DNA from 4 places in the Paenibacillus sp. F411 genome. Region 3 is predicted to be linked to each of the others. Evidence: riboswitches for the same ligand, from Rfam matches in the RefSeq annotation. Region 3 holds a riboswitch; each other region holds the start of a gene.
The links. Region 3 has a riboswitch for cyclic di-AMP ahead of JJQ72_RS18950 (C40 family peptidase). Riboswitches for the same ligand answer to the same signal wherever they lie in the genome.
Positions count from the first base shown of each region.

Region 1: linked by a shared signal. The riboswitch ahead of JJQ72_RS18295 (ubiquitin-like domain-containing protein) and the one ahead of JJQ72_RS18950 (C40 family peptidase) in region 3 are both predicted to bind cyclic di-AMP.
Region 2: linked by a shared signal. The riboswitch ahead of JJQ72_RS09870 (C40 family peptidase) and the one ahead of JJQ72_RS18950 (C40 family peptidase) in region 3 are both predicted to bind cyclic di-AMP.
Region 4: linked by a shared signal. The riboswitch ahead of JJQ72_RS07685 (TrkH family potassium uptake protein) and the one ahead of JJQ72_RS18950 (C40 family peptidase) in region 3 are both predicted to bind cyclic di-AMP.

Region 1 is NZ_JAGFIP010000022.1:10,421-18,393, reverse strand. It holds gene ispE (4-(cytidine 5'-diphospho)-2-C-methyl-D-erythritol kinase) at 1-281, opposite strand, end outside; gene JJQ72_RS18320 (small, acid-soluble spore protein, alpha/beta type) at 451-633, opposite strand; gene veg (biofilm formation stimulator Veg) at 792-1,067, opposite strand; gene yabG (sporulation peptidase YabG) at 1,310-2,194, opposite strand; gene rsmA (16S rRNA (adenine(1518)-N(6)/adenine(1519)-N(6))-dimethyltransferase RsmA) at 2,307-3,194, opposite strand; gene rnmV (ribonuclease M5) at 3,194-3,742, opposite strand; gene JJQ72_RS18295 (ubiquitin-like domain-containing protein) at 3,846-5,075, opposite strand; cyclic di-AMP (ydaO/yuaA leader) riboswitch at 5,352-5,570, opposite strand; gene JJQ72_RS18290 (TatD family hydrolase) at 5,777-6,541, opposite strand; gene JJQ72_RS18285 (HD domain-containing protein) at 6,641-7,924, opposite strand.
Region 2 is NZ_JAGFIP010000007.1:160,760-168,732, forward strand. It holds gene JJQ72_RS09860 (PQQ-dependent sugar dehydrogenase) at 1-854, shown strand, start outside; gene JJQ72_RS09865 (four-helix bundle copper-binding protein) at 936-1,274, shown strand; cyclic di-AMP (ydaO/yuaA leader) riboswitch at 1,449-1,582, shown strand; gene JJQ72_RS09870 (C40 family peptidase) at 1,587-2,063, shown strand; gene JJQ72_RS09875 (2Fe-2S iron-sulfur cluster-binding protein) at 2,154-2,546, shown strand; gene JJQ72_RS09880 (hypothetical protein) at 2,607-3,134, shown strand; gene JJQ72_RS09885 (LacI family DNA-binding transcriptional regulator) at 3,157-4,209, opposite strand; gene JJQ72_RS09890 (alpha-mannosidase) at 4,400-7,531, shown strand; gene folE2 (GTP cyclohydrolase FolE2) at 7,603-7,973, opposite strand, start outside.
Region 3 is NZ_JAGFIP010000024.1:15,097-23,069, reverse strand. It holds gene JJQ72_RS18970 (copper amine oxidase N-terminal domain-containing protein) at 1-881, shown strand, start outside; gene JJQ72_RS18965 (YwhD family protein) at 935-1,441, opposite strand; gene JJQ72_RS18960 (M1 family metallopeptidase) at 1,598-3,586, shown strand; gene JJQ72_RS18955 (hypothetical protein) at 3,597-4,418, shown strand; cyclic di-AMP (ydaO/yuaA leader) riboswitch at 4,652-4,791, shown strand; gene JJQ72_RS18950 (C40 family peptidase) at 4,795-5,268, shown strand; gene JJQ72_RS18945 (GNAT family N-acetyltransferase) at 5,531-6,019, shown strand; gene JJQ72_RS18940 (c-type cytochrome) at 6,164-6,523, shown strand; gene JJQ72_RS18935 (4a-hydroxytetrahydrobiopterin dehydratase) at 6,616-6,921, opposite strand; gene JJQ72_RS18930 (hypothetical protein) at 6,965-7,258, opposite strand; gene motA (flagellar motor stator protein MotA) at 7,455-7,973, shown strand, end outside.
Region 4 is NZ_JAGFIP010000005.1:166,214-174,186, forward strand. It holds gene sdhA (succinate dehydrogenase flavoprotein subunit) at 1-110, opposite strand, end outside; gene JJQ72_RS07670 (succinate dehydrogenase cytochrome b558 subunit) at 127-795, opposite strand; gene JJQ72_RS07675 (LysR family transcriptional regulator) at 1,052-1,972, shown strand; gene JJQ72_RS07680 (potassium channel family protein) at 2,086-2,751, opposite strand; gene JJQ72_RS07685 (TrkH family potassium uptake protein) at 2,766-4,106, opposite strand; cyclic di-AMP (ydaO/yuaA leader) riboswitch at 4,187-4,331, opposite strand; gene JJQ72_RS07690 (CPBP family intramembrane glutamic endopeptidase) at 4,646-6,304, shown strand; gene uvrC (excinuclease ABC subunit UvrC) at 6,454-7,973, opposite strand, start outside.

The DNA.
Region 1 (7,973 bases), on a different contig from region 3:
GGAATGTTCTTGTCCAGGTGAATATGCACACCCTTGCGGACCCCGTAACGCTCCTTCACGAGCCTGGCCGCCTGAAAGGCCAGGTTCTTCTCATCCAGCGGAATGTAGCCCGCCTGGCTTGTAATCATAATCGTATCCCTTGGCTGCTCCTCCAGCTCCAGACGGTCTGCCAGATCGATCATGGTCATCACCATCTCCACCTCATGGAACCCGTCAGGCCTTTTGTGAAGCACATCTAGCATTAAATTAATTTTGGCCGGAGCCTTCTCGTATATTTTCAACACCGTTCACCTGTCCTTAGCATCTCCCATAAGCTCATACCTGACCCACAGGGGAAAAACATCTAATGCCTCTATATTAGCAAACCAGAACGTACAAGTCATTTATATGCGTCAAAAATGAAAAAGGCCTTCCCGAAGGAAGGCCGACGTTATAAGTGCCTTTGCTGCATTACTGCTGTGGTCCGCGGGCTGCGCGCTCGGCGAGCTCAATCGCTTTTTTGACCATATTGCCGGCGTCGCTGGCCTTGATCCCGCCCCAGCCCTCTTTTTGCACCGTGTCATAAAAACCGAGCTCCTTCGCCAGCTCATACTTCAGCTCTTCCGACATCATGCTTCTTCTTCTCCGGCTCATTGTTGAATCCGCCTCCTTGAACGTGATGTGGGGGTGACCGTCCTTAGTATGCTCCCGTTCTTCCTCCTCATGCCTTCCCATTCATGGAACGAACAGCAGCAAAGCAACCGCTGCGCAAATAAAAACAGCCCCCTTCGGGAGCTGCCTGCACACAAAAGCTATGACTTGATATAGGTGATCTGCATCTGGCCTTCTTCATCCAGAACGACGATTTCAACCGTCTCTGTCAGTATATCAGCATAACTGTAAGACACACGTTTAAAGGTTTGCTGGTCCTGATCCAGCTTTACAATGAATACAGAAGGGTAGGTTTCTTCCAAAACACCAGTGCGCTCAACGGTCTTGCGGCGACCTCCGTTAGCCCGCAGCGCAATTTTTTGCCCCAAGTGGGCATCCAGACTGCGTTTGATATCCAACAGCGAATTTTTAGCCATTGTCAACGACCACCTCTTTCCTTGTCCATTATACCTGTCAACCAGAAGACTGTCAAATCAAAACCATTAATTATATCAGCAACAAAAAATCATTGTCAATAACTTTTTTTTGGGGCGGAAAAGTCTCATGCGTTGAGTCCTTATTATGCGCAACACAAACCAGCTGTATGCATTCGGATGACCGAATACATACAGCTGGTTTGCAGACATGATACAGGTGACAGGTGGACAGAGGTGACTGACTAGCTGATCGACGGCGTTACTTTGAGCGTGGACAGATCCTGCAGCCGGGGAGAACCGATCCGGTGGCTGCCCCGGGTCTCAATGCCGCCCAGCCCCTGCGTACCGCTAATGGTGTTATGCAGCACATCATTCATATTCATCGTTTCCCGAACCGACGTATAAGCCGCCTTGCAGGCGACATAGACGGGGTCCAGGGCATGGATCAGCACCCGGCCTGGCGAGCTGGCAAAATTGGCTCCGGTTTGCAGCATCGCCTCGAAATGCGACTGACAGGCGCCGGCAATGACGATCAGCGCATCCAGATTGCGCTCATACTGGCGCGCGGTTTCAATCGCCCGCACGAAATGGTGCGAATTTTTGTAGCTGTCCAGGCTGTACAAATCATAAGGCTGAGGGCGCTTTAACACCCCGTCATGGCCGGTAATGACGACGATATCAGGACGCACTCGCGGCAGCAGCCGATGCAGCGCATCAGCCATCGACGATTCATGCACATAATGCCCTTCCGCCGGGACTCTGAGCTGCTGATATAAAGCGAGGCTTTTTTTTAAATACATAGGGTCTCCATCCAGATGCAGCACTCTGCCCGGAACATCAAAATACCCCTTATCGCTGCTCGATCCCCATTCATCCCGTAATCCGTCCAGCCGCCGTGCACAATCCAGCTTCAGCCGGGTCAAGGATTCCTTCGCTTTAATTTGAGCCTGCTTGGTGCGCTCGCTGACCGCAGGCCGCGCAGCAGGCACCAGATCGCTCAGGGGTGCATCCGCCAGCAGCCGGAAATCTGTTCCCTTGATCACCGCTGCGTTGGGACGTACCGACTCGATCCGGAACGTCACATCCCCGCCATACGACCTGCGGACGACCAGGTCTCCTAAATTCATTTCAGCATCCCCCCTGACTTCATCCTATGGGCGCAGGCCGGGAAAGGTTCGCGCCAAGCACAAATAAACCGGGGAGCATCTCCCCGGTTTATTTGCAGCGTCTTGCAGGTATTTAAGAAAGCCCAATCCCGGCTTCCAGCAGCACATCACTGAGCCGTGCATACTCCTCCATACTTAGCGTCTCTCCGCGGCGGGTCGGCTCAATCCCGGCCTCCTGCAGCAGACCTTCCAGCTGCTCCCGCCCATCCTTCGGGAAATATTTGCTCTTCAGATTGTTCGCAATCGTCTTTCTGCGCTGGGCGAAGGAGGCCTGGATCACCTCGAAAAAGTGCTGCTCATTCTTCACCGCAACAGCAGGCTGATCCCGAACCTGAAGGCGGATGACCGCCGACTCTACGTTCGGCTGCGGAATAAAGACGGTGTGCGGCACCGTGCAGACCAGCCGCGGCTCTGCATAATACTGCACCGCAATGCTCAGGCTGCCATAATCCTTACTGCCCGGGGAGGCCGCCATGCGCTGCGCAACCTCCTTCTGGATCATGACCACAATATTCTCCAAGGGGAGCTTCTCCTCCAGCAGCTTCATCATAATCGGGGTCGTCACATAATACGGAAGGTTGGCAACGACGCTCACCTTGGATACCCCGTCAAAGCGCCTTGCAAACAGCTCCTTCATATTCACCTTGAGCACGTCGCCATGCTCCACAGACACGTTGGGATACGGCTCCAGCACCTCCTCCAGGATGGGGATCAAGCGCTGGTCAATCTCCACTGCGGTGACCGTACCGGCCTGCTGAGCGAGCTTCTCGGTCAGTGCACCGATGCCCGGGCCGATTTCCAAAGCTCCCTTCTCCTTGGTCAGATCAGCAGCCTTCACGATATTGTGCAAAATATTCTGGTCAATCAGGAAATTCTGGCCGAGGCTTTTTTTAAATGAAAAACCGTGCCGGGCAATGATCTCCTTCGTTCGTTTCGGTGTTGATATATCTTCAGTTCCCATTAATGCTTCCCTCCGTCTTCAAGCGTAGCAGCCGCTGCCTGAAATTCCTCCGGTGTAATTTGAAACATGGCCAGCCGCTTCAGCAGCTGCTTGCCATTGCAATAGCCGATACCAAGCTGATTGCCGATCTGCATGCGTCTTGCCGCCGCATCTGGATGCAGCAGCAGCCCCGCCTCAATAACCTCCTCCATGGAGATCAGGCTGTCCGCTTTATCGAACGCTGTATGCACGCGAGAGAGGGCGTGCCGGATCGCCTCAACAGATGCATTCTCGACACCGATATCGCCCTTGCGGGTCGCATCAGCCTCCGGAATAAACGCGTGCTTGCAGCCCGGCACCTTGGCATCGATGATTTTGCGAATCCGCTCTCCCGCATGGTCGGGATCTGTCAGAATAATGACACCTCGCCGCTCCTGCGCAAGCTTCACCTTGGCAATGACCGCGCGGTTCACCGCAGAGCCTCCCGTCTCTATCGTATCGGCCTCTACAGCACGCTTCACCGCGACCGTATCATCCCGGCCCTCCACCACAATAACTTCCTTGATCATGCTTCATTCGTCCTTCCAAAAAAAAGAAGAGGATCATATCCTCTTCTTAGCATCTCATTATATTACATAAATAGTAGCCTATTTCTCATGGAAAAGTAAAACATTAGTTCGATTCCGGCTTGACGGGTCCAATGACATACACGGTATGCCCGTTCTTGCGTCCGAAATTCAGTGCTGCACGCAGCGAGTCGTAATACACGTCAATCTTGTTGCCCTTGATCGCACCGCCTGTATCTTCGGCACGGCGGAAGCCAATGCCCTCAATATAAACCCACCAGCCAATCGGAATGACGTTAGGATCTACAGCGATGGTGCGGCCTTCCGTAACACGCGTACCGGAAGCGGTCTTCGTACCGATGCCCGGCTGCTCCGAGGAGTACGCCGTCATGGATACATTCTTCAGGACCTTCTTATATTCAAAATCAATACCGGCTTTAGAAACGACGTTGTTCTGCTTACTCTCTGAGCTTGAGCTCGACTGAACGGCGGCCTTTGGCTGAACGGCAGGCGTCTTCGCCGAGGTCTTAGTCGTCGTCTTGGCTACAGTCGTTGGCTTTACAGCCTGAACGACCGGCTCTTCCTTCACCGGCTCCGGCGGCTTCTTCGTGCCGACCGCGATCACTTTATCCATCGTCTTGCGTTCGACTTCCTTGGACACCACTTGTTTGGAAACCAGCTGTCCATCTTCATACACCTTCTCAATATGGTGAATGATCAATCCAGGCTCTCCCGCTTGAACCACCCGGTTATCGCCCTTCAGAAGCGAAGGGTCTGACGTCTTGATGACCCGGTATTCGCGGACCTCTTCTTCTTGTACCTGCTGCTTACTTACGCGAACAACGCGAATGTCGGAAGCCTCGGACAGCTTGCTGTCCAGTGCAGGAGTTACTTTATCTTCATCCTGGACGGTAATGCCGGCTTTGTTTAGCACGTTCTGTACAGTGTCCTGGGTTGTAAATACCGTTTGCGTATTGCCGTCTGCGGTGACTGTAATAGGAACCGCACGCTGAATGACGATCCGGTCTCCATCCTGAAGACTTCCGTTTAGCGGCATGGATATTTCATCCTGCGGCTTCAGCGAGATCGAATGCTCTTCCAGCACATTTTGCAGCATGGCCTCATTCGTTTCCACCGTGGTCACCCGTCCATCGACCACCAGGTGAATTTCTTTGCCCGACTGGTTGTGTATAATCAGCAGTACGAGCAGCGTAATGGTGATGGTACCAAAGGCCGCCAGCATCAGTTGACGCAGAAAATCATGCTTCCATCGTAATGCGTATGACATGCTGGATGATTGTGAATCATGGGTCTGTTCTGGTTGTAAAACGCCCACTGCTTCATCCTCCTTCATAGCCCCGCCCTCTAGATCATGCATGAGTGTATATGACGCGACTATAGCAAATTTGTCTCACAGAGTGCCCCGCTATAGATGTGCACCCTGCGTTACGCCCCGTCTATTCGTGCATGTGTTCTGCCACCCCCCTTGTGTATCCCAGGGTATGATGGCGCTCTCTCCAATATTCTGAATATAAAAAAAGCCCGAAAAAGAGTATTAGAGACTCTTCTCGTGGCTTTTCCAGCTGTAGTCTTGGAAAGGATGCACGACCGTTGCCTCTCTTATTTACGCTTACGGGGTTAGCTGTCGGGTTCGGACGTAAGAGAGACGCCCTATCTCGAGTCAACCGCTCATGGCGGCTGCCCTCAAATTCACCCCAAAGACCCGAATTGAAATCAAATACAGTGCTCACAGCCCTTATGTATGGTTGCTCGTTGACCCTGTATCGGTTCCCCCGTTCTCCATGATCTGGAGATTAAGCGAGACGGTTTGTAAATGAATATGCTGCTGGTGTCAAACCAGCGCTTCATAAGTACTGAAAAGATGATACTCTCTTTACATGCAGGTTGTAAAGCAACGTTCAACCACATTTTTTCTGATAAATAGTTAAATTATTGTAATAATCGGACCATTTTTGATGATAAAATCTTAATTCATCGCAAATGCTCGCTTTTTCACCGCTTTTGCTCCCGATTTCATCAAATCCCAAATCGTTCCAGACCATTTCGGGTTGTAATCTCACTAATTTCTTCCAGAGACAACCCCTTCAATTCAGCGGCTTGCTCTGCCACATACTTCACGTAAGAGGACTCATTTCTTTTTCCCCGGAACGGGTGCGGTGTCAAATATGGCGCATCGGTTTCCAGTAAAAGGCGGTCCAGCGGCACCTGTGTCAGCACCTCTTTAGGCTGTTTGGCATTTTTGAACGTAGTGGGTCCGCCGAAGGAAATATGAAAGCCCATATGCAGGCACTGCTTGGCCGTTTCCCAGCTGCCGGAGAAGGAGTGCATGACGCCGCCCACCTCCGACGCTTTTTCCTCCTTCAGAATTCGCAGGACATCCTCATGCGCATCCCGATTATGAATCACGATGGGCAGATTCAGCTCCTTCGCCAGCTGAATCTGCTGCCGGAACACCTTATGCTGTATCTCTTTGGGAGACGTGTCCCAATGGTAGTCCAGTCCAATTTCGCCAATGGCTACAACCTTCCGGTGAGCGGTCAGAGAAGCAATCCACTCCAGGTCCTCCTCCTTCATCGCAATGGCGTCTACCGGATGCCAGCCTACGGCTGCATATATAAAATCATATTTTTCCGCGAGCTGCATCGTCGTCGGGATGGTCTCACGATTGAAGCCAATGTTGATCATACGCGTAATTCCCTGGTCTACTGCCCGCTGAATGACGGCTTCACGGTCCTCATCAAAGGCTGCAGAATCCAAATGGGTATGAGTGTCGAATAACATAACGTGTAAAGCTCCCTTCCTGTCGAAAATAAATCAGCTTGACCTTTTTATCCATCATTCCAGCTTGATGGACATGAGCAGCCACAGGTTCCCTGTGCACTACCGTGCAAGCAGACCGGTGACGTCAGCGGGCAATATGTCCCACACCGTTCTCAGCTTGTCCTCCGGATAGTATAGATGGGAGCGTCCGCGGTGAATGCCGCTGATGGAGCGCACAATGTCTGATACCTCGGAGATTTCCCGCAGCTGATCAAACCGGTCCAGCAGTAAAATCTGCTTATGGCTTGCTGTAGAGCCTGAAGGAAATTCATCATAGGGCAGATCGGTCGGAAAATCAACCTCCAGGTCATACTCCGGATTCAATCCCGCTTCCTGAAAGGCGTGGCGAAGCTCGTCGATCGTCTCTTTGTCGATATGATCGATTTCTACATATTTATACAATCGGCGGTGCATAAAGCGGCAGCAAAGATCCCGGAGCAGCTCGTCCTTTTCATAGGTCCATTGCAGAAAAGCGGTCTGTATAAGCGCTTCATCAAGGCGCAAATACTGATTGACATCAGGATTGCCCTCAAACAAAGCCGGCAGCGGCTCTACCATGAATTGAAAAGGATATCGATCCCGGAACAGCTCCTTCGCCCGGCGGAATATTTGCCGTAATATAATTTCGGAGCTTCTCGTCACAGGATGAAAATAGACCTGCCAGTACATCTGGTAACGTGACATCAAATAATCCTCGACCGCATGCATGCCGGACTGCTTAACCACCACCCGATCCTTATAGGGCCGAAGCAGCCTGAGAATCCGATCGGAATCAATCGTGCCATAGTTAACACCCGTATAGTACGCATCCCGAAGCAAATAATCCATGCGATCTGCATCCAACGGGCTCGTGACCAGATTACTGACAATGGGCTTGTCATAGCTCTTCTGAATGACAGCAGCGACCTTGCGAGGGAAATCCGGATCATGGCTGGTCAGCACCTCATTGACACAGGTATCCTCTGTCAGGATTCTGCAGGTCCAATCCTCATGATTCATATGAAAGGCTTCTTCTATAGAATGTGAAAAAGGACCATGGCCCAAATCATGCAGGAGCGCAGCACACAAGGCAACCAGCCGCTCTTCTTTTGGCCAATCCGGATAGCTGCCCCGTTCAAATTGAGAAATAATCTTTCTCGTAATTTCATAGACACCCAAGGAGTGGGAGAATCGGCTATGCTCCGCCCCGTGAAAGGTCAGAAAGGAGGTGCCTAGCTGCCGAATCCGGCGCAGCCGCTGGAACTCCGGCGTGTTAATCAGCCGCCAAATCAAATCGTCCTGGACATGAATATAGTTATGAACGGGGTCCTTGAATACCTTCTCTTCCGAAATGGAACGTCTCATGCATATCCTCTCCTTCTCAAGATCAATGTGATGGACTGAATGTTGAGCT
Region 2 (7,973 bases), on a different contig from region 3:
TTCCGGTGGATACGAAGCAGCCTGTTAAGGCGCAGGGTGAAGGAGGGCTATTGGGCCTTGTGCTGGCCCCGGACTTTGCTAGCAGCCGATTAGCTTACGCTTATCACACGTACGAGGAAGGCGGCGAAATGAAGAATCGCGTCATACTCATTCGACAGGAGGAAGAGGCTTGGCAGGAGGTCGAGGCGTTCATTGAGGACATCCCGGGCTCTAATGTGCATAATGGCGGACGCATGAAATGGGGGCCCGATAAGAAGCTGTATTTGACTACCGGGGATGCAGGTGAAGGAGAGATGGCACAGAATGTCGAGAGCCTGGGCGGCAAAATATTACGTATGAACCCGGATGGCTCGATTCCGGAAGACAATCCTTTTCCGAACTCCTATGTGTATTCCTACGGACACCGCAATTCTCAAGGTCTTGCCTGGGATGCGGCAGGGCGCATGTTCAATTCCGAGCATGGTCCCAGCGGCCGTGTTGGCGGGCATGATGAGATAAACAGCATTGAGCCGGGCAGTAATTATGGCTGGCCGGATAACATCGGGGATGAGCAGCAGGAAGGGATGGTGCCTCCTTTGCTTCATACCGGCGAGGAAGCCATTGCCCCTTCGGGAACTCTTTATGAACAAGAGGATATGCTTCTGATTGCGGGTCTGAGGGGAGAAGCATTATACCGCTTTGATCTTGAAAAGAAGAAGCTGAACACTGTGCTGGACGGTGTCGGCAGAATTCGCGATGTACAGATGAGTGAGGATGGAGTCTACCTCATTACGAACAATACTGACGGACGCGGGACACCATCTCCAGGAGATGACCGCCTGCTGCTGCTTCAGCCAAAGCAAGAGCAGAAATGATTAAATATGCAGGAGCTGTTTAATGATAAAGGAGACCTGTCCAGGGCAGAATAAATCTTTTACAGGAAAGGAGCACATCTTATGTCAACCATATCACCTGAAAAGCTTCAGCAATGTATTGACGAGTGCCTGCGCTGCATGCAGGCATGCAATCGCTGCTACAGTGCCTGCCTGGAGGAAGAAGACCTGCAAATGATGAAGGAATGTATCCGAATGGATCGCGAATGTGCAGAGCTCTGCGCTTTTGCAGCTCAAGCAATGTCGATGAATAGCAGCTATATGAAGCAAATTTGTGAGGCCTGTGCTGAAATGTGCGAGGCTTGCGGAAACGAGTGCAGCAAGCACGAGCATGAGCACTGCCGTCAATGTGCGGAGGCCTGCTTCTCATGTGCCAAGGCCTGCCGGGAGATGGCGGCCTAACTAATACGCTATTATGAAGTCCTATAAACAGCCCTGAACACTTCCTAATGAATGTGTTTGGGGCTGTTTTTGTCATGCTCCAAGCCCTCACTGCAACCCATGACAAATTAGTTACAAAAATGATTGACAGCTTGTCCTGTGATGTACTACATTAAGGGAGAGAGTTACAAAAAATTCATTAATATGCCGAATTTCGATATAGAAAACGGGGGAACCACTGCCGGGTGAATTATTCTTGTTTGAGAGGGAATATAGGGGACCCTTAACCGAACCCTTAGCTAACTCCGTAGGCACCGAAGGGAGCACTATCTTTTGAAGAAGCTGCTATTGTCTGTATTAGGTTCTGCTTTAATCTTTTCATCGGGTGCGGTTACGGCATTCGCAGATCAGGGGCCGAAGCTTCAAGCTGAAGTGACTAAGCTTGTCGGAACCCCTTATAAGTGGGGCGGCACGACCGTAAGTGGATTTGACTGCTCCGGATTCATTTTGTACATATTCAGCAAGTATAATGTAGACCTGCCACGTACCTCCGCAGCCCAGGCTACCGTAGGTGTGAAGGTAGAGCGTGATGATTTAAGGCTTGGTGATCTGGTATTCTTCAATACGTCGGGCAGAGGCGTATCTCATGCCGGAGTCTACATTGGTAACGGTCAATTTGCGCATGCTTCCACCAGTAAAGGTGTAAGAATCAGCAAGCTGAGCGAGTCTTACTATGACAGCAAGTACGTGACTGCACGCCGGGTGATCGACCAGAAGGATTACATCCAGATGGTGGGCGAAATCAGCTAAGCAAGAGGTATTATGATTGGAATCAGGGGCCTGCGATGAACTTCGCAGGCTTTTTGTGTATCATGGAGATATGAAGGAGGGGGTGATTCCATGCTCAAGCGACTGAAGTCATATCTGAATCAACGCCGTAAGCCCGTTTCTAACCCTGAGCCGGAGCTCGTGATCACAACGGAGCGGGATGAAGAGCGCACCCTGCTTCTCATTAAATCCGGTGTGCAGAGGTCGGTAGAGCCGATCATCGGGGAGACCGTTCTTCAGATCGCGGAGATGCATCAGGTTGAATGGAGCTCCTTTTGCAAACGTGGAACCTGTGCGCGATGCCGCTGCATCATACTGGAAGGAGAGGAGCTGCTCTCCTCTCCGAACGAGGCTGAGGAGGCTCGGCTCGATCCGGAGGAGCTGGAGGAAGGCTACCGGTTAGGCTGCCAAGCCAAGGTGAAGCAGCCCGGAGATATGACGATTCGGCACACGCCTTATTTCTAGGAATAAGGAGAGCGCCAGATGCCGCATGCTATCTTGTATAACGGTTAGGAGGGAATGTGTATGACTCGAAACCTGCAAAAGGTGCCCTATGGATATGTCCCCCCTGTGGAGACAACCAAAGGCACACTGATCTATTATGATCCTTTTGAAGAAATCGGCAGAGAGCAAGGGCTGTCTCAAGCGGTACAGGTGAAGAGCGAGCAGGCATTTCAGCGGCTCGTGCTTTATCCACTCCATGAACAGACGATGAAACGAATGTATAAACGGGAGGGGACCTCCTTTTATAAAAGAGAAAACGCATTACAGGACTGGATTCAGGAGCAAAGCGTAGGTGATATCGAGCTGGACGCCTGGGAAGGCAAACGGAAAAAATACGTCCCGATCGAAGCCGCCCTCCGCCACCTGACCGAGAAGAATCCAGCTCCGTATTTTCTGCTGGTGTCTGGAGAAACAGCCAATGCCTTCGCCTCTTATCATGTGTTTCAGGAGTGGATTGTCAAGATTCGCTTGCTGCTTCTGGAGGAGCCCGCTTCACTTCATCCTCGGCTGCAGCAGTATGACAGCCGATGGAGCAGGATCACTTTATAATATCTACTGCCAAAAGTGATCGTTAGGCCGATTTCCGCGGAATTAGCCGGGTAGAAAGCATGATCGTTTCCACCGGTGCCCCCGGGCGATGCAGGCGCCGTTCCAGCGCTTCAATGGCCCGGGCACCCAGCTCTTCCTTGCTCAGCTGAATCGTTGTAAGTGGCGGAGCGGAGAGTGAAGCCCCCCACACATTATCTATGCCGATGACCCGGCAGTCCTCCGGAATGGAGTAGCCGTGTTTTTGCAAAGTCTCCATCCACTCCAGCGCGATATCATCGTTCGCCCCAATCCATCCGTCAGGACGCTCGTCCTCCGGGATCTGCTCCAGAGATTTCAGCACTTCATCTCCCCAATGACCTCTTTCGTAGGGCACCTGCCATTCCAGCAGAGTCGTGCCTTGCTGCAAAAAGTCACCACCCACACCTAATTGAACACCGATCCTTCGCTGCAAAAAGCTCGCCGAGCGTCCATCGTCGGTAATGAAGCCAATACGCCGACAATGCTGTGACTGGAGAAACGTAGAAGCTGTGGATCCGGCATTCACATCGTCATGGCGAACCGTATCACACTGCAGCAGCGGCTCCTGATGATCCACAAGGACTAAGGGAAGCTGGATATCTGCCATTCGCTGCAGCAGCGGATATGGAAAAGCCCCCATAACAATGATGCCAATGCATTGATCCCAATGGACATGAGGGGCAATGAGCTGCTCTGCCGGAACGTCTGCAGGCGACAGCTCCTGCGGCGGAGATACGATTGCATGCAGCCATCCTCGCTCCTCACAGGCTGCAAGCATGCCTGACAGAACCCGCTCCCAGTAATTCGGCTCGCCGCGGTTCTGCTGCTTCATGCAGATCAGCACGAAGGAAGCCTCCCGGTTGTCATCCGGCGATTCCTGGTTGTCAGGCTTAGCCATAGCTATTGAAGTGCGATAGCCTGATGCTCTGGCTAGCTCCAGCACCCGGCTGCGTGTCGCTTCACTGACGCCTGACTTACCGCTCAATGCTCTGGAAACGGCATATTTGGACAGGCCAAGCTGGTCGGCCAAGGTTTGAATCGATACTTTTCGTGACATATTCAATTCTCCTCTACGTTGATTCCTTGATTCCAATACTTCATGAAATCGCATTGACGTATAATACGCTCCGAAGTACACTAAAGGCTAATAACGTTATGATAGTTGATGATAACAAAAATAACAATATATAAAGAAGGCATTATATGCTTTATGCTCACTTCTTCAAGTCACGAAAGGACGGCAGCCTATGATTTACATCCAGCGGTTTATTCAGTTTTTGTCAGACAAGCAGTGGAGAGAAGGCATTGAGATTACGGAATGGAATATGCAAAAGGCTAAATACATCACGCCCGGGGTGTATGAAAGGTTGACGGAGCAGCCGGAGCTGACCTCCGTAAATCCGTTGAACAGCCAGCATGGGATTACGTATTTTCTAAGCAAGCAGGTGGAAATTCCGTCTCACTGGCAAGGTGCAGAGGCTGCTCTTGTATTTGAGGCGGGTGGAGAAGGTTTGTTAAAGGTGAATGGAGAGCCGTATCATGGTCTGGATCGTAACCATTGGTTTGTACCGCTGCCTGCGGCGAGGGTAGGGACTGCACCACAGCTGGACATCGAGCTGTATGATCCCATACCGGAGCCCGTAGATCCTTTAAATAAGCAGGCGGTGATTCAGCCTGTCATTTCAGGCATTACGAGCCGGCTGGTCTGGGTTAATGAACCGGTTCAGAACCTCCTGCATTCCGTGAAAGTTGCGTATGAAGCCTGCCGCTATCTCCCAGAGGAGGATTTGCGGCGTCTTCGCATTCACAAGCAGTTGACGCAGGTGATGGATGAATTGTATGGCGCTGCAGATGCAGTGCTGGCTGACGGGCAGCGCATCTCGGCGATTGAGTCCAAGCTCTTGGACAAGGTACGTCAAGAGAAGCCGGATGAGGGCTTGAATGGCGTCATGCATATGGTAGGACAATCCCATATTGATATTGCCTGGCTATGGCCGGTCCGGGAAACGGTACGCAAGGTCAGCCGGACCTTTTCCACGGTTACCACGCTGATGGAGAAATATCCGGACTTTAAATACAGTCAGAGCCAGCCTATTTTATACGCTTTTGTCAAAGAGCATTACCCGGAGCTGTATAGCAAAATCAAGTCGCTCATCGCGGAAGGCCGATGGGAGCTCGTCGGCGGAATGTGGGTTGAGCCGGATCTCAATATTCCAAACGGCGAGTCATTGGTGCGTCAAATGCTGCACGGCCAGCTATTTTATGAACAAGAGTTCGGGAAGCGTTCCGATATTGAGTGGCTGCCGGATACTTTCGGGTATTGTGCTTCACTTCCACAGCTGCTGAAGCAGGCGGGAGTACGCTACTTCATGACGACGAAGCTGGGCTGGAATGATACGAACAAATTTCCGTATGACTTGTTTTATTGGGTCGGTATCGATGGAACAGAGCTGCTTTCCTATCAGAATCATGGCGTGAATGAGCATACACTGCCCAAGGACATTCACGAGCACTGGCAGTCCTTTGGTCACAAGGATCAGCAGGATGAGCTGATGCTTCTGTATGGACATGGTGATGGCGGCGGCGGTGTGACTCATGAGATGGTAGAGTATGTGCGGCGCGGTGATCTGATGCCGGGGCAGCCGAAGGTACGCTTTGCGACGGCGGCAGATTTCTTCCAGAGTATCGAACAGAAGCAGCCTCAGCTGCCGAAGTGGCATGGCGATCTGTATTTGGAGCTGCACCGGGGCACATATACTACTCATGCCAAGAACAAGCGCTATAACCGTTATGCTGAGCGGCTGTATCGGGATGCCGAGCTCTGGGGAACCATGGCTTCACTGGATGTGGCTTCAGCCCTTCCCGCCCAGAACCTGGAGGAAGGATGGAAGCTGATTCTGCTGAATCAATTCCATGATATTATTCCGGGAACAGCCATACCGGAGGCATATGAAACGTCAACGGCGGAGTACGGGCGTATTTTTGAAATTGGAGAAGGGTCTTTGAAAAACTCGCTTGCGGCGATTACCGCTCAGGTAGATGTCTCTTCACGGGATGGAGGGGCATATGTCATCTATAACAGCCTGGGCTGGAGCCGTAACGAGACGATCGAAATTCAAGGCGGCGAAGAGCTGCGCCATGCTGCCGTTTATGATGCGCAGGGTCCCCTTATGTTTGATGTGAGCCAGGGTACGGGAGCGGGCGTAACCTTAACGATCCAGGTCAAAGAAATTCCGGGATTTGGATATAAGACAATCTGGGTCCAGCCGGCCGCTGTATCGGGCTCTGACCCGGCAATCGAAGCTGCTGCAATCCATGAGGATTTGGGAGAGGGGATAGATACCCCGTTTTACAAGCTGATCTTTAATGAACTAGGTGAAATTACCAGCTGGTATGATAAGCTCAGTAACCGGGAGCTTATCTCTGCAGGCTGCGTTGCAAATGAGCTGCAGCTATTCCATGACCGTCCAACCTACTGGGACGCGTGGGACATCGATCCCCGTTATGAAACGAAGCGGGCAGATCAAGTGACGCTGATTCAGAAAAAGGTATTGCTGAGAGGACGGGTCAAGCAAGTGCTCAGCTTCACCTGGAAATTGGGACAATCAGTCATCACCCAAGAAATGACCTTCTATGAAGATCGCAGACGGGTGGATTTTAAGACGCATGTGGATTGGAAAGAGGATCATAAGCTGCTGAAGGTCGCTTTTCCCGTAGATCTGGTGGCGTCCAAAGCAAGCTATGAGATTCCGTTTGGCGCACTGGAGCGCCCGACCCATCGCAACACCAGCTGGGAGCAGGCGCAATTCGAGGTGTGCGGCTACCGCTGGGCAGATGTGTCGGAGAACGGATTTGGAGTCAGCCTGCTGAACGACTGCAAATACGGCTATGACATCAAGGATGGGGTGATGCGCCTGTCCTTGCTGCGCGCGCCATCCTGGCCGGATGTTGCGGCTGACCGCGGAGAGCACGAGTTCACATACGCGCTGTACCCGCATGAAGGAAGCTGGAGTCAGGCTCATACAGTCCGAGAGGCTGCTGAGCTGAACACGCCGGTTCACATCGTTGAAGCCCTAAAAGAAGCCGCGGCTTCGACACCTGCACGGCCTGCTGAGCTATCCTGGCTGAAGCTGAGCAGCCGCCATGTGATCCTCGATACCGTAAAGCCGGCCGAGAAGGGCGAAGGCACCATCGTGCGGCTGTACGAATCCTCAGGAGGCCGGGAAACCGTGACCTTGAGCTGGCCTTACCCAGGCATCAGAGTCACTTCTGTCAATTTGCTGGAGGATGAGCTGGATCAACAGGCGCTGAAGGTGGAGGATGGCAGCATTACTCTGGATTGCAAGCCTTTTGAAGTAAAATCGATCAAAATACAATAAGATGCTCAAAAGACCCATGAAGATGTGCTTCATGGGTCTTTTGCTGTACTTGCCAGCTCATCCGCGGACCATCAATGCCTTTCATTTCGCTTGTCGTACGTGATTCGCGCTATCGCATCATGAAGGTGGATCGATTCCTCGTTCCTACACTCAACGGTAAAGGCTTGTACCTCTTCAATCTCATATAAATCGGCAGCCACAAGGCGAACCATATCTTCTACGAAGCGGGGATTCTCATAGGCGTGCTCCGTTACTTTTTTCTCATCCGGACGCTTTAAAATGGGGTGCAGGGCACTGCTGGCATTAGATTCCGCAGCATGCAGAAGCACGGTTTTCCAGTCAAAGCTAGGAGCCATCAAGGGGTCCACGACCACCGATAGGGTGACAACACCGCGCTGATTATGGGCGCTGTATTCACTAATTTCTTTGGAGCACGGACACA
Region 3 (7,973 bases):
GCCGTTCCAGCGCTGTGAACGCGACAGGGCAGGTTGTAAAGCTGGACGGCGCCGTAATTGTAAAAAAGGGAGTTACCTACGTTCCTGCTTCCCTGCTATCCCGCTACTTCGGGGCTAACGTCCAGTGGAGCGGCGGCACGAGCGTCAAGCTCACCGCCCAAGCCCCGCGTTATGTCGCTGCCCAAACCGGTAATATGATCTTCTGGCTGGACAAGGAGAGTGGCAAGCTGCTCCTGGGCAGCCAAGGAAAAGCCATGTCTCCCGCCGGAAGCATCACCCTGCGGCACCCGGACCTGCTGGATCTGTCAGTCCGTAAAGTGAACAAGGACAGCTACGTCCTGGATCTCCTGAATGCTTACGGCGAGCCGCATATTCATGAAACACGCCATCGGGTGCTTGTTTATCAAGGTCAGACCGTCAAGGAAAGCAGTACCTATTATGGAAATTTCAGTGGACGACCCATTTTACCGAATGTCGGGGGCTTTAAAGGACATATTCCCATGATGGACGGCAGCAAGCTAGAGATCGTACACCCGACAGGCAAAACGGTCAAGACCTACGATTTGGCTCAAAGCACCGGCCTTTCGGGGGATTTCTCGGTGGAAGTCATCGAAGAGAAGTTTCTGCTGGTTCGTCCTTTAAAGGAAGCCGTCCTGTATCTTATTCATCCTGTGACCGGGGAAGCCAAGCTGCTCTACCCTGAGCTGCTCAGTGATCAAGCGATCGAGGTCATTCAGACCTATCCAACAAATGAATCCGATTTTGATGGCGATGGCTTGGCCTATACCGGGTATCGTAACGGAACCCTGACCTTTCAATGGAATTACAGCACATTCCTTCTGAAAGAGAGCGGCACGTTTACGTACAAGCTACCTTTCTAAACGTATGACCATACCAAAAGACGCCGGGCATCCATCACCCCGGCGTCTTGCTGTTATTCCTCGAGAGCCTGCTTCACATACTCCGGTGTAGCATCCCACCACTCTTGATTCTTCTCAATAAGCAGCTGCTTCAGGGCCTGCTTCTCCTGACTTCCCAAGCCTTCGAGCATCACTTTGCGCTTCAGCGAAGCATCCAGCCTGTTCACATGCTCGGCGAGAATTTTCCAGCCGCGCTTGTTCTCCTCGTCAATCAGCATCTCGCAGGCGGTCATGCCGCCGTAGTGCTGTCCTTCCGGCGTCCGGTCTACAGCGACCCATACAATCCACACCTGGCGTCCGTTAGGCACCTCTTCCCGGTCCGTAAAAAATTTAATGCCCCGCTCCACCTTGCTCTTGGCGTGCATGGCCCCGATCTCGATCTTGGCTTCCCCGCGGTCAATAATGACCGGCGACACACTATTAAGGTCAATCGACCCTGCTCCGAATCCTTTATGCTTGCTCTTACTGTTTATGATGTTCAAGGCAATCTGCTTCTTGCCCTGCGGCTCCTGATTGTCCATGCTTCTTTAACCCTCCTGTAGGTACAGTGAAGAACACTGTCTTTAGGCTGCAAGGCTGTCATAGGCCCTGTCCGTAATTAATTTTATTTTAACTAATAATCATCCCATTGCAAACATATACATGCTGTACATGCTTGTCAACGGGAGGTTATTGAAATGGTCCCACCACGTATCCAGGTCTTTCTCTCATCCATGCTCGCGCTCGTCATGCTGGCAGGAGCATTCCTGCTCATTGCCCGGTTCAGCGGTACGGCCGACCCCGCTTTCGGTCCGGAATCCGGGACAGCACCGTCTGCCGTCAAAGCGCCGCTGTCCCCGCCCAAGGTGCAGCCCGATCTGCCGGCCCCTGCCCTCAGCAACCGGCTGGTGGAGTATCACATGGATGTGCGCCTGACGCCGGAAGAGAACCAGTTGACCGGAACACAGACCCTGACCTGGACTCATCCGGGAAAAAAAGCCGTCACCGAGCTTTATTTTCACCTCTATCCCAATGCATTTGCTTCCAAAGATACAACCTTTATGAAGGAATCCGGCGGACGTCTCCGTTCGGATACCATGCCACAGGACGGCTTCGGCTCGATGAGCATTACCGAGGTCAAGACGACAGACGGACTCTCACTGCTGCACCGGCTTCAGTACGTACAGCCGGATGACGGCAATATCAACGATCAGACGCTGGTCAAGCTTCGCCTGCCCCGGCCGGTAAAAGGCGGGGAGAGCATCACCCTGCATCTTGGATTTCAAGTGGAGCTGCCTAAAATATTCGCGCGAATGGGAAGCGCGGGGGATTTCACAATGGCCGGGCAGTGGTTTCCGAAGCTCAGTGTCTATGAGCCAGCAGGAACGCGGGGAGCCTCTGAGGAGGGCTGGAACCTTCATCAGTATCACGGAAATTCTGAATTTTATGCCGATTTCGGCATCTACAGCGTACGCATCCGTGTACCGGAGCATTATATCGTCGCCGCGACCGGCTTCCCGACCAAATCCGCAGTCACATCGGACGGCGAAAAAATATATCAGTTTTATGCCGATGATGTCCACGATTTCGCCTGGGCGGCATCCCCTGATTTTATCGCTGCCGAAGAAGCTTTTTCAGCACCCGGGGTGCCGGGAGTCAAGATTAAGCTGTATCTTGATCCGCTGCACAAGCATCTGAAGGACCGCTATTTCGATGCAGCCAAAGCGGCTCTGAAATCCTACAGCAAGTGGTACGGGACGTATCCATACTCCACTCTGTCCATTGTCGTGCCTCCCGAAGAGGGCAATGGCGCCGGCGGCATGGAGTACCCGACACTCATCACAGCCTTCGGGGCCAAGGATGATTCCCCTGGCTATGAGCTGGAGCGCACAGTCATTCATGAGATCGGCCACCAGTATTTCTACGGCATGATAGCCAGCAATGAATTTGAAGAAGCCTGGCTCGATGAAGCCTTCACTTCTTACGCGGAGGAAAAGGTGATGGAGCTGGAATACGGCCTCACTCCGAACACGGCAGCCCAGGCTGCGTCCATTGCCAAGCCCTCCTCCCTGACGCAGGAGGCATGGAAATACGGCTCCCACCAGCATTATGCCCAAAACGTGTATACCCGTGGCAAGCTGGTGCTTCAGGACATTCAGCGGCATGTCGGTGCGAAGACGATGGAGAGGATCATGAAAGCCTATGCCCAAAAATATCGCTTCAAGCATCCCACTACAGCGGACTTCCAGCAGGTTGTAGAGCAGATCACCGAATCATCATGGCAGAGCTATTTCGACCACTATGTGTATGGCGCACAGATGATGGATGTTGCCGTGGAAAGTATTGAGGGGGCCTCCACCGGTACAGCAGACCATCCTTCCTATACGACCACAGTGACGCTGAGCAGCCGGGGAGGACCGGTTCACCAGGTGCCCGTGACGTTCGCTTTTGAGAATGGAGAAACGATCCGCCGGGTGTGGGACGGCAGCGGCGAGGCTGCACGCTTCAAGGTGACCTCCTCCTCCCCGCTGATCTGGGCGATGGCTGATCCCGACTACACGATGGTGCTTGAGAACAAGCATGTGAACAACTATTTAAAGGCCGGCATGGAGGCCAAGCAGGTGACACGCTGGAACCTGAGCGTCACCAAGCTGATCGAGACGCTGTACGGAGCGCTGTCATGGTAGGGGGGATTATATGAGAACATACGCGGGTTTAGGATGGGGAAGTGTGAAGGATCAGTTTTATGTCATCATTCTGCTGTTTGTATATCGGCTGCTCTGGGGGTACTGCCTGTATCGCCTCATTTCCTCCATCGTCGTGCCGCTGCTGCTGCGATACCCCGATCCCGCTCCGCATGAGCTGAGCAGACTGCTTTATTTTTTTGAAGGAGAGCTGGCATTGACCCGCGGCGGCCTGCTTCCCGGTGCTGTATGGATGCTGATTCTCCTTGCGGCTGTGCATATTCTGCTGACTCCCTGCATTCGGGCCGGAATGATGTATCATCTTCACCGGGAAGCCGAGGGGGAGCGGGGGCTGTTTCTTTTTCAAGGCATGCGGAAGCTGTGGAAGCCCTTGACGCTGTTCTATATCCTGGAGCTGATCCTGCTGGGTCTGCCCTTGTATTGGTTACTTCCGGAGGCCCTGCCTTCCTTCATTGAAGCAGCCCGTCATCCGCAGGCGCTGCTGCAGCCGGGACTCTGGGTGCTGGGATGGCTTCTGTATGTATGGATCATCCGTCTGGCTTTGCTGTACATGCAGTTTGGATATACGTCCGGCACAGGAACTCCCGCAGCCCTGCTCTTGTTCCTGCGCCGCCTCGGCAGCGCGCTTCCGCTCTCCCTGCTCATTGGCGGCCTGGCCCTGCTGTCCTCGTTACTGATCGGCGGGATGTCCTTATGGTGGTCGGGCCTGATCGGCCTATTGCTGCAGCAGGCTTCCTATTTCCTGAAGAGCCTTTTTCAGGTGTGGGGAATGGCCTCACAGTATCACGTATTTAAATCATCATCTACAAAATAAAGAATTATCGGTCCACTAAAAAAGGAGCTGCCGACAAGATTGAATCTTGTGGCGACAGCTCCTTTTTGCTGTTTCCCGGGACATCCGTTTCTTTTTTTATTAAATATCGTTCCTTTGTTTGCCAAAATGTAAATACTCTGCTAAAATAACGAAAGTGATAGTAACAAATTTGTCATCTTGATGTCATCATTTATGTACCTAGCCATATTGTCGTTGAGTCCAATACTTTAACATTTTTCAGAAAGCCGAATTTCCGAATGTAAGGAAAACGGGGGATCCGTCCTGGGTGAATTGACCTTGTAACAGAGGGGTCATAGGTTAACCTTCTCAACCGAACCCTTAAGCTAACCTCGCAGGCTTGGAAGGAGCTTTTCACGTGAAGAAGAAGTTGGCTGCAGTCTCACTTGGTTTAGCGCTCGCGCTCAGCATTACTGCCGGAAGCGCTTTCGCAGATTCAAAGCTTACCAGCACGATTAAGCCGGTCATGGGCGTAAGCTACAAGATGGGTGGAACAACGACGAAAGGCTTTGATTGTTCCGGATTTACAAGTTATGTGTTCAAGAAGCTCGGTGTCACCTTACCGCGTGTTTCTTCCGCTCAATATAAGGTGGGGACCTCTGTGTCCAAGAGCAGCCTGAAGGCCGGTGATCTCGTATTCTTCAATACGACAGGCCGCGGTGTTTCCCACGTTGGGATTTATGTAGGCAACGGCAAGTTTGCTCATTCCTCCAGCTCCGAAGGAGTCACTATTACCAGCCTCAACTCCAGCTATTTCGCCAAGCGTTATGTCGGAGCCAAGCGGGTCATGAGTGAGAGCAAGTACAAGGCCGTCGCCGTGAATTACAACTAATCCAATTCATGTCATTGACTTGCCTCGAAGCAGATGCGCCAACATCTCTTCGGGGCTTTTGTTTGTGCTATACTTCTATAACGCAGGAAGAAGGCAAAAGGTTTTTCATTTTACAAAAAAATATGTAAAAGCCACAACTTTTTATCTTCTCGTGCGTCTTACTGCTTTAATACCCGTATCCCTGAGTATGAAACACATTTTGGAAAATAATATGTTATATATTCTCAAAGCGTAAACAACCCTTTGCCGTGAGGTGCCTCCCATGATTGACTCATACCCTTTATTTCGAGCAGTTCCCATGACCTTTGAGCATGCAATCGACGTATGCAGCTGGCGTTATCCAGAGCCCTACAATATTTATGGCTGGCTCCCGTGGGAGCAAATGGTTCAGCTTGGCGTGGAATTCGGCGATCCCCTCATTCGGGAGGAGCAGTATCTTTCTGTAGTGGATGAGCAGGACAGACTATGGGGGTTCGCACAGCTATTTCCCTTGGACCGGGTCATTCGCATCGGTCTCGGGATGCGCCCTGATTGGTGCGGACATGGAATGGGTAAGCGATTTGTGGAGGCCATTGTGGACGAGGCCAAGCGCCGTTATCCAAGCGGCCCCTTAGATCTGGAGGTTCTGGCCTGGAACGAGCGCGCGATCCGCACCTACCGCAAGGCCGGCTTTGGCATTACGGATTCTTATGAGAAGCTTACGCCTTCCGGGATGGCCGAGTTTTATTGTATGGAATATGTGCCGAGCTAAAGACTGCATTTTGTCACGATTCTGTGATATTATAGCTTTCAGATGAGCATGTCTGTGCTTTTTTTGTCACAACTGCTTTGCTGTCCCGACAGGATCGTCTATAATAGGAATACATGCACATACATAGGAAAGGACGATTTGACGATGCAGAAATGGATCATGAGCGGCATTTTCTTCTTCTCATGCGCGTTGGCTCTTGTATTGTTGTTCACGCTTCCAGGTAAAGAAGAGGCTGCAGAAGAAGCGAAGCCGACCATGCCGGAGGTTACTATGGTTGCAGCAGACGCTGAAGCCGTACTGAAGAGCAGCTGTATTACCTGTCACGGAGACCAGCTTCAAGGCGGTGCAGGCCCAGCTCTGAATCAGGTAGGCGCTAAGCTGGATGCTGAAGCCCTCTTCACTGTGATTTCTAAAGGCCGCCCACCAGGCATGCCTGCTTTCAAGGATTCGCTGTCGGAAGAGGAAATTGCTAATGTGGCGATGTACCTCGCCGAGAAGAAATAATAGCTTCACACGAAACACGCTTGGTCTCATGCAGACCCAAGCGTGTTTTTTTAATGTATAGGTGGTGATTGGATCTTCCCCATGGACCCTCGTTATCCGTTCTCTGCGGACCTTCTTTTCTCGTATACCTCGTTAAACTGTTGTGCCTCTTTAATATCGAGTGCGGTAATACCACCCTCATTCCAGGAGGTCAGCCGCAGCGTAACCGTCTTGAAATCAATGGTGATATAAGGATGGTGGTCAAACGCCTCCGAGATCGCTGCTACCTCATCCACAAAGGCAATGCCTTTCATAAAGGAAGGGAACGTATATTTTCTTATAATCCACCGCCCCTGCTCCAGCTCCCATCCCTCCAGCTTCTCCAGATGGGCTTCTACCTCCTGCTGTGTGTACAGCATGCTTATCTTCCTCCCCCGTAATTCCTATTCCAGCAAGCTCTCCTCAGATTAGCGAGACCACATCCAGCTCTTCCTCACCAATCAGTACATTGATGCGATGCTGCTTCGGATCGTGGATAACGACTCCGCTTCCTACCGGGATTACCGGCTCCGTACCCAGCGCATAAAATAAATCCTCTGCCAAGGCCTCATGGACCTCATTCTGCTCGGTCGTGTTCAAATGCTCCCAATCGCTCAGATCCATTTCAAAAAAAACATAGCTGTCCGGAATGCGTCCGACCGCTACCGTAAAGTCAGCAAGAATCTCACCGTAATCTCTACCATGCTTCACACCCATTGACTGTTCACTCCTTTGATAAGCCCTCATCATGCACTTAGTTTTCCCCTGTCTCTATTATACCGGAAAATACCGCTAAAAAAAAAAGCCCTTCCTGACGATAAATAGGGTAGTACCCATGCCACCCCTTATAAAGAGGCGGCCAGCGGGTAAACGAATGGATTCGTTACTTATTTTCTCATGGATGAGGTGTGCTATGGAAATCGCAACAGTCATAGGCTTAGTTTTGGGTTTTCTGTCCGTAATCGTCGGTATGTTTTTGAAAGGTGCCCCCGTTACGTCACTGGTGAACCCAGCAGCCTACCTTATTATTTTTGGAGGAACGGCAGCAACCATTTTTATCGGCTTCCCGATGGCCGAGCTGAAGAAGTTCCCCAAGCTGGTCAAGATGACCTTCTCCAAGCAGAATCTGATGGATAAGGCCGAGCTGATCTCCACGTTCATGGACTGGGCTTCCATCACCCGCCGCGAAGGCCTGCTTGCTCTGGAAGCGAAGGTGGAAGAAATCGACGATGCCTTCCTCCGCAATGGAATGCGGATGATTATTGACGGCAACGATCAGGAATTTGTCAGCGATGTGCTGATGGAGGATATTCATGCAACCGAAGAGCGCCATCGTTCGGGGGCTCTGATCTTTTCACAGGCGGGCATGTACGCGCCTTCGCTCGGGGTATTAGGAGCTGTTATCGGCCTGATTGCCGCGCTGTCGGATATG
Region 4 (7,973 bases), on a different contig from region 3:
TTAACCGGTACCAGCGAGAATAGATGAACGTGTGCTCCGGCTTCTGCTGCCTTGATGGTAGCCATCAAGCCTGCGAGGCCTCCGCCCACAACAATAATGTTAGATGCCATTCTTAGGTCACTCCCCTTAGCTTAGAACTGTTTGGATCATATCAATCATTGCGGCAGCTTCTTCAAACTCCGAGCCGCGGAATGCATTCAGCGCCATAACGAACATTACGCTCATGATAACGAACAAGCCCATGCAGATGTATGAGGATACACGCTGAGCACGCGGTCCGACCGTGATGCCCCAGCTGACCATAAACGCCCACAGGCCGTTTGCAAAGTGGAACGATGCCGACACGATCCCGATCACGTACAGGACGAAGATCAGCGGATTGGTAACCATCTCATGCATGGCAGCTCCCAGCTCTTCATGCGTAATGTTGCCGATGGCCACCTGGAAGCGGGTGTCGTACATATGCCAGATGACAAACACAAACGTGATGACGCCCGTAATCCGCTGCAGCGTAAAGCGAATATTGCGGGAGTAGTTGTATCGGTCGATGTTGTTGTTCGCCTGATAGGCAATGTACAAGCCGTAAACTCCATGGTACAGCAGCGGCAGCCAGATCAGAAACGTTTCCAGGAACAGAACCAGCGGCATGCTGTTCAACAGGTTAACCGCCTTGTCGAATCCCTCTTTCCCTCTTTCATACGCTTGATAGTTCGTCAGCAGGTGCTCGATTAAAAAGGCGCCGAGCGGGATGACCCCTAGCAAGGAATGCAGCTTTCTGGAATAATACCCTTTCATCAGTGGACGTTCCCCTTTCATTGTGTATAGCGTTTTCATGAATCCAATCACTGTGAGGTAGTAACCCATCTTTCATGATACAGCATAATGCGATCTGTTTGTGACATGATTCTACAAAACAGGGCAGACTGCGAACATCATGTGTCACATTTTATGTTACTCCTTTTTTTCTTATAATGGAATTGCAATATAATTATTAAACGTTATAATATACACGCATAACGAGACGTTACCCATTTATAAGGAAGTGAAACCCTTGTTCGATGAACTGGATGTATTTGCTGTTGTGGTAGAACAGAGCAGCTTGAACAAAGCCTCCAAGCTGCTGAATCTGTCCCAGCCCGCCCTCTCCCGCAAGATTGCCAAGCTGGAGGACGAGCTGGGGGTACAGCTGTTTAACCGGCGCGGCAAGCGGCTGGAGCTGACCTCCATCGGACAGCTGGCGTACACTTACGCCCTTGAACAGCGGCAGAACCAGCTTCGCTTCATGCAGACCCTGGCTCACTACCGCGAGGGAGAACAGATCACAATTACCCTGGGAGCCAGCCTCACGACTCTTCAAACAACGCTGCCCCCCTTGGTGAACGCCTTCATGGAGCGCCATCCTTCGGCGGAGATCAAGCTCATTACCGGCAAAACGCATGAAATCGTGTCCTCCGTGCGGGACAAACGGGTCGATGTGGGAATTGTCGCTTCCTCCATCTCCCAGGCGGGCCTTAATTGCATCCCGCTCTTTGACGACCACCTGGAGCTGGTACTGCCTGAGGGACATCCGCTGGCTGATGCGCCCGAGGTGGGCATCGAGCAGCTGCAGGGGCTGCCGATGATCATCTTCTCGACCGGCACCTGGTACCGCAAGCTGACCGATGATCTGTTTCATCGGTGGGGCATTATGCCGGACATCCGCATGGAGATTGATTCCTTTGAAGCAATTGTCCGGCTCCTCCCCACCTGCAAAGCCGCCGCACTGCTTCCCAAGTCATACCTTCGGCCGCAGCTGCTGGCCGACAACGGACTTGTAGATATCCACATTCCGGTCCTCATCGAGACCCGGCGCACCACCAGCCTTATCTACGGTGAAGCCTCCGAGCTCAGCAGCGCGGCCAGCCGCTGGATTGCAGAGACCGAAGCACTATTCCGCAAGCTCGCGGAAGAGCGGCGGCAAGCCGATAACTAATGCTTCACCGCTTTCCTTGCTGAAACGACAATAGGCAGGCGAGACAGAGTATTCTGTCCCGCCTGCCTATTTCACACACTGCTTCATGCCCGGCCTGGCCCGCAGGCTTCACCTTAGGTGTTAACGACTTCACCTTCAAAGCGGTCAATATTATTCTTAGTTCCGATGACGACCATTATATCTCCCGCCTTGAGGACGTCCATCGCCGTCGGCGCCACAATAATACCCTTATGCTGATTGAGAGCCACGACGCTCACTCCGTATCGCGTCCGGGTGTTCAGCTCGCTGAGCGTTTTGCCGTCCATGCATTCGGTTACGGTCATCTCCACCAGCAAATAATCCTTCGACAGCTCCATATAGTCCACCAGATTGGGAGTCACGAGCTGATGCGCGACCCGGATGCCCATATCCCGCTCCGGAAAAATCACGCGATCCACGCCCAGCTTATCCAGAGCCCTTCCGTGCAGCACCGAGATCGCTTTGGCTACGACCGTCTTCACACCAAGCTCCTTGAGCTGAATTGCCGTCAGGATGCTCGTCTGGATATCATCGCCGATGGCCACAATCCCGCAGTCAAAGTTTCGGATGCCTAGCGATTTCAGCACCTCTTCATCCGTAGCATCCGCAACAACGGTATGTGTCAGCAGATCGCTCATATCCTCCACAATCTCTTCGTCCCGGTCCACGCCCAGCACCTCATAGCCAAGGTCCATCAGCTCCAGCGCCAGACTGGCGCCGAAGCGACCAAGGCCGATCACCGCAAACTGTTTTGGTTTCATGTCCTTCTATCCCCTTATCCAATAATCATTTTGCCTTCCGGATACCGGTACAGCTCTTTTCCCTTCTTCGGCCCGAGCGCGAATACGAGTGTCAGCAGGCCGACCCGGCCCGCAAACATGGTCACCGTAATCAGTACCTTGCCGAGCAGGGACAGCTCGGGCGTCAGTCCCATGGACAATCCTACCGTAGAAAATGCCGAGGCCGTTTCAAACAGAATCGCCAAAAAGCTCGCATCCTCCGTTGTAGACAGCACCATAGCCACTGCTACAATAAACAGCAGAGCCAGCAGAGAGACCGTCAGTGCCTTAAAGATCCGCTCCTGCGCCAGCCGGTGACGGAACAGCACGATATCATCACGTCCGCGAATCATCGAAATGACGGCACCGATCATAATCGTAAAGGTCGTCGTCTTGATTCCCCCGCCCGCCGATCCCGGCGATGCTCCAATAAACATAAGAATAATGATAAAAAACTGAGTGGCCTGGCGCAAATCCGGAATATTCAAGGTGTTGGCCCCTGCCGTCCGCGGCGTGACGGACTGGAACAAGGAGCCCCACAGCTTGCCGTCCCAGCCCAGTGCGCCCAGCGTTTTGACATTCGTAAATTCAAATATAAATATAATGACCGTACCGATCACAATCAGCGCTCCCGTCATGGACAGCACCACCTTGGAGTGCAGGGACAGCTTCCGCCGGGTTTTATAATCTACGATTTCTGACATTACAATAAAACCGATTCCGCCGGATATAATAAGAAATAGGCTCGTAAGATTAACAAAAGGATCACTCACATAACCCGTCAGGCTTCTGAAATCTCCGAACAGATCAAAGCCCGCATTGTTAAACAGGCTGATCGCGTGGAAAACAGCAAAATAGGCCGCTTTGCCCAAGGGCATATCGAATGCCCATCTGGCCGTATAAATGATTACCGCCACCCCTTCAATATACAAGGAGTACAGCAGCACTCTTCGGATCAGCCGCACGATCCCTTCCATAGCGGTCTGATTCATGGCCTCCTGCAGGATCAGCCGATCCTTGAGCGAGATTCGGCGCTTGAGAACCAGTGCAATCAAAGTAGCCATCGTCATAAAGCCCAGGCCGCCTACTTGTATCATACACATAATGACGATTTCCCCAAACGTGCTGAAGAACGTTTCTGTATCCACAACGACAAGACCCGTAACGCAGGTTGCAGAGGTGGCCGTAAACAAGGCATCCATAAATCCGAGCCCTTCCCCGCTTTCGCTGGCTATGGGAAGCATCAGCAGAAAAGCCCCCGTCAAAATAATGGCACTAAAGCCCGCAACCAGAAACTGCGGCGGGGACAAGCGGAGCCATTTCAGCTTCCATTTCAACTTCCGTTTCACTTTGCTCACCTCTTAAAAATGGCACATAAAAAAGACACTGGAAATCCAATGCCTTTTTATCGCGTTTGGGTCCCTGTGCACACAGCCTACGAGGTTAGCTGACGGATTCGGGCATATCACAGGCTGCCCTATTCGCTTCTCCTGCAAAAAGCGAAATTCACCCCAATTACATGGTTCCCCCGTTTTCTTATCGAAACTCGGCTGATCTATTCAATTATCGTCATGACGTTCTGACATGATGTGATTATAACGCATGCAGCCAGGGAATATCCAAAACCGTTTTTGACGGAAATCCATGTAAAAAGGTTCAAATTAGCCATATTCCAGAATCACAGCATCCCCTTTTCTGAGGTTTTCGAAATCTTTCCCGTGTTTTCAGTTTTTTTCAAGCTATTTGAAGGTTTCCTTCCTTGGACCATGCGCCCTTATTTGTGCTCCCGGCATCCCAGCCTATATACTTCTAAATAACAAAGCCTTCAACAGAGTCATCAAACTGAAAATCCATTTCGCAATAAAGGAGGGACATCATGAATCGGTCAGGCTCCCCGCTGGTCCTTAGGCCAGATTTCAAGCCCTTGCTCCTGATGGCTTTGGCCGGCTGTATACTGTTTCTCGCCCTGCAGGTGTACCCTGCACTATATTCCGGGGCGTCAACACCCCAGCCCATCGACAAATCCGAAGCAGCAGCGGCGGCACAGCGCTTTTATACCGAACAGATGACGCTGAGTCCCGGCAGCAGCCAAGAGCCCTTAGTGACATATACTGCGCGCTCTGAGCTTTACGGCTACCTGATGAAGGAGAAGCTGGTGCAGCTCTATGACGAACAATTCAAGGAGAAATATCCTTATGAGCTGTACCGGGTCACTCTCGATCAAGGAAATAGCAATGCCATCCATGTCGATGTCAATATGCATACCGGAGCAATTGCCGGCTTCACCTACGATTCGCAGGACTCCGGCTATGAGGGCGCCATGCTGCAGGAGGGCCGGGCGCAGCGGCAGCTACTGCTCCTGCTCGAAGGAGAGCTGACGCTTGCGGAGAAGCAGGCTTTAGCTGCCCCTTGGGTACAGCGCGCAGGCTATGATCCCGAGCAGCTGACGATGGTCACAGGCAAACGTGAGCCCGGGCTGATCTACCGGGACCCTGATGCTAAGGCCGGGGATGCGGTGCTGCAGCTTGCCTTTACTTTTGAGAACGGACAGCTTCGTTCTTTCGAGCCGGCTTTTGCCGCTCCTGAATCTCATCTGGCTTATGTCGATCAGCAGACCATGGCTGCCGTGCTGCTTACCTTGCTGGGCTACGGGCTGTTCACCCTTCTCCTGGGCATCCTGGCCGTCATTTACAGCGTCAGAACCCGGATGTACATCTCCTGGAAGCGAGGCGTTCTGCTTGCAGTCATCGTGTTTGTAACGCAAATGCTCAATGTGTACAATATGCTGCCGTCCTATGAAGCTCAAGGGATGTCGGAGACCATGATCGGCGGGCGGCTTCTCTTCTATGCCGGCTACTCCCTAGTCTTTTCGGCCCTGGTCTACTTCTCTCTTGCCGGGGGAACAGGGCTGTGGCTCAAAGAGGATGGCTTGAATCCTTTTCCCGAGGTCCGTGAGACCGGTTATGGCCGCTATGTATTGCAGAGCATGAAGCTGGGTTATGTATGGGCATTTATCTTGATGGGCGTGCAGTCAATTATTTTTGTCGTTCTCGGGCTGACACTGAACACATGGTCAACCATTGACGCCAGCCAATCTCCCTACAATATGCTGTATCCGTGGCTGTTCCCTCTGATGGCATGGTTTGCCGGCATCATGGAAGAAACCGTATACCGCCTGTTTGGCATTAAGATGCTGTCCAAGATATTCCGGAGCACGCTGGCCGCAAGTCTGATTTCGTCCCTGATTTGGGCGTTGGGGCATACGCTGTATCCTATTTTCCCAATCATATCAAGGCCGATCGAGCTCATCGTTATCGGTTTACTGTTCAGCTTTATCTTTCTGCGGTATGGATATTTGGCGGTCATGTTCTCCCACATCGTCTTTAACAGCATCCTGATGGGCTTCAGCCTGGCGATGATGAATGGAACAGGGAACATACTCACAGGCATCTTCTACATGCTGCTGCCAGCCATCGTGGGGTATCTGATCCATGTCTTCCATCGTCCGAAGATCCTTCCCGGCCCCGCAGCATAAAGCGATTCATACAGCACTGCGATGACACTATAAAAGAGGCTGTCTCTTTGAATCAATCCAAATAAAGACATGGAGGAGCTGGGCTAACCGCCCTGACTCTTCCATGTCTTTATTATTAATCTTGCTTTGGCGAGACGAATTCATCCTCTCTATTCGTTTCCGCCATCGGTCTGCATCTCGTCATTCAACGCCTTCAGAATCTGCCTCGCCAACTTGTCGCCAATCGATAACGGGCGGAAATCCTCAATACTGGCTTCCTTGATCTTCTTCACCGAGCCGAAATGCTTCAGCAGCAGCTTGCGCCGCTTCTCGCCAATGCCGGGAATGGCATCCAGCTTCGAGGTGACCATCGACTTGCCCCGCTGCTCGCGGTGAAATGAGATGGCGAACCGGTGCACCTCATCCTGAATGCGCTGCAGGAGATAGAACTCCTGGCTGTCCCGCGGCAGCGAGACTGGCTCCGGCGGGTCACCGACCATCAGCTGAGCTGTCTTATGCTTGGCATCCTTGACCAGACCACAGACCGGGATAAAGAGCCCCAGCTCGTTCTGCAAAATGTCAGACGCTGCCGAGATCTGCCCTCTGCCACCGTCCACAACGATCAGATCCGGCATGGCAAGATTCTCCTTCAGCACTCGTTCATAGCGGCGCCGGATCACCTCGCGCATCGTCTCATAATCATCCGGCCCCTGTACGGAGCGTACCTTATATTTACGGTACTCTTTTTTGTCCGGCTTGCCATCAGTGAATACCACCATCGCCGAGACCGGATTTGCTCCCTGAATGTTGGAGTTATCAAACGCTTCGATCCGGTGCAGCTTCTCAATACCGATGACCTCACCGAGATTGGCAGCAGCGATCGTGGTCCGCTCTTCATCCCGCTCAATCAAGCGGAATTTCTCGTTCAGCGCGACCTTGGCGTTGTCCACCGCCATGCCAACCATCTGACGCTTCGTGCCGCGCTGCGGCACATACACCTTGACACCAATCCACTGCTGCAGTGCTAAAGCCGCTCCTGAGGGCTCCACCGCACCGGGACGGGCGATCTGCTGCTGCAGCGGATTGTCCTGCAGCGCGTCCTCCTCACTCTCCGTTGCTTCCGCTTCTAATGCTGCTTCGGCCGCCAGCGGCTCCTTTGGAACCGGAACCATAGATTGCAGCGCCGCCGCACTGACAGACGCTGCAGCCTGCTGCTCCGAAGAGGCTTCAGCTGTGCCAGCCGCCTCCCCGCCTTCGGAAGGCTCTCCTCCAGCCTGCTCCGAGGCCTCCACGGGATAAGGAAGCAGAATCTCTTGCGGCAGCGCCGGATTGTCGCTGTAATACTGGGCTACGAAGGACAGGAAATCACTGTAGGCTTCGCCGTAATACGGGAAAGCCGACGTGTTGCGCTGAACCATTTTGCCCTGGCGCATATAAAAAATCTGCACACACATCCAGCCCTTGTCTGTCCAATAGCCGAACACGTCCCGGTCCCGGGTATCTGCGGTCGTAATTTTCTGCTTCTCCATGATGGCATCAATATGCATAATCTGATCCCGAAGCTCTTTGGCCCGCTCGAAGTACAGCTCCTCAGCAGCCTCCTGCATCTTCCGCTGAAGCTCCTTCTTCACTTCCTCATGCCCGCCGCTCAGAAAGCCGCGAATGTCGTTCGTAATATCCTCATAAGCCT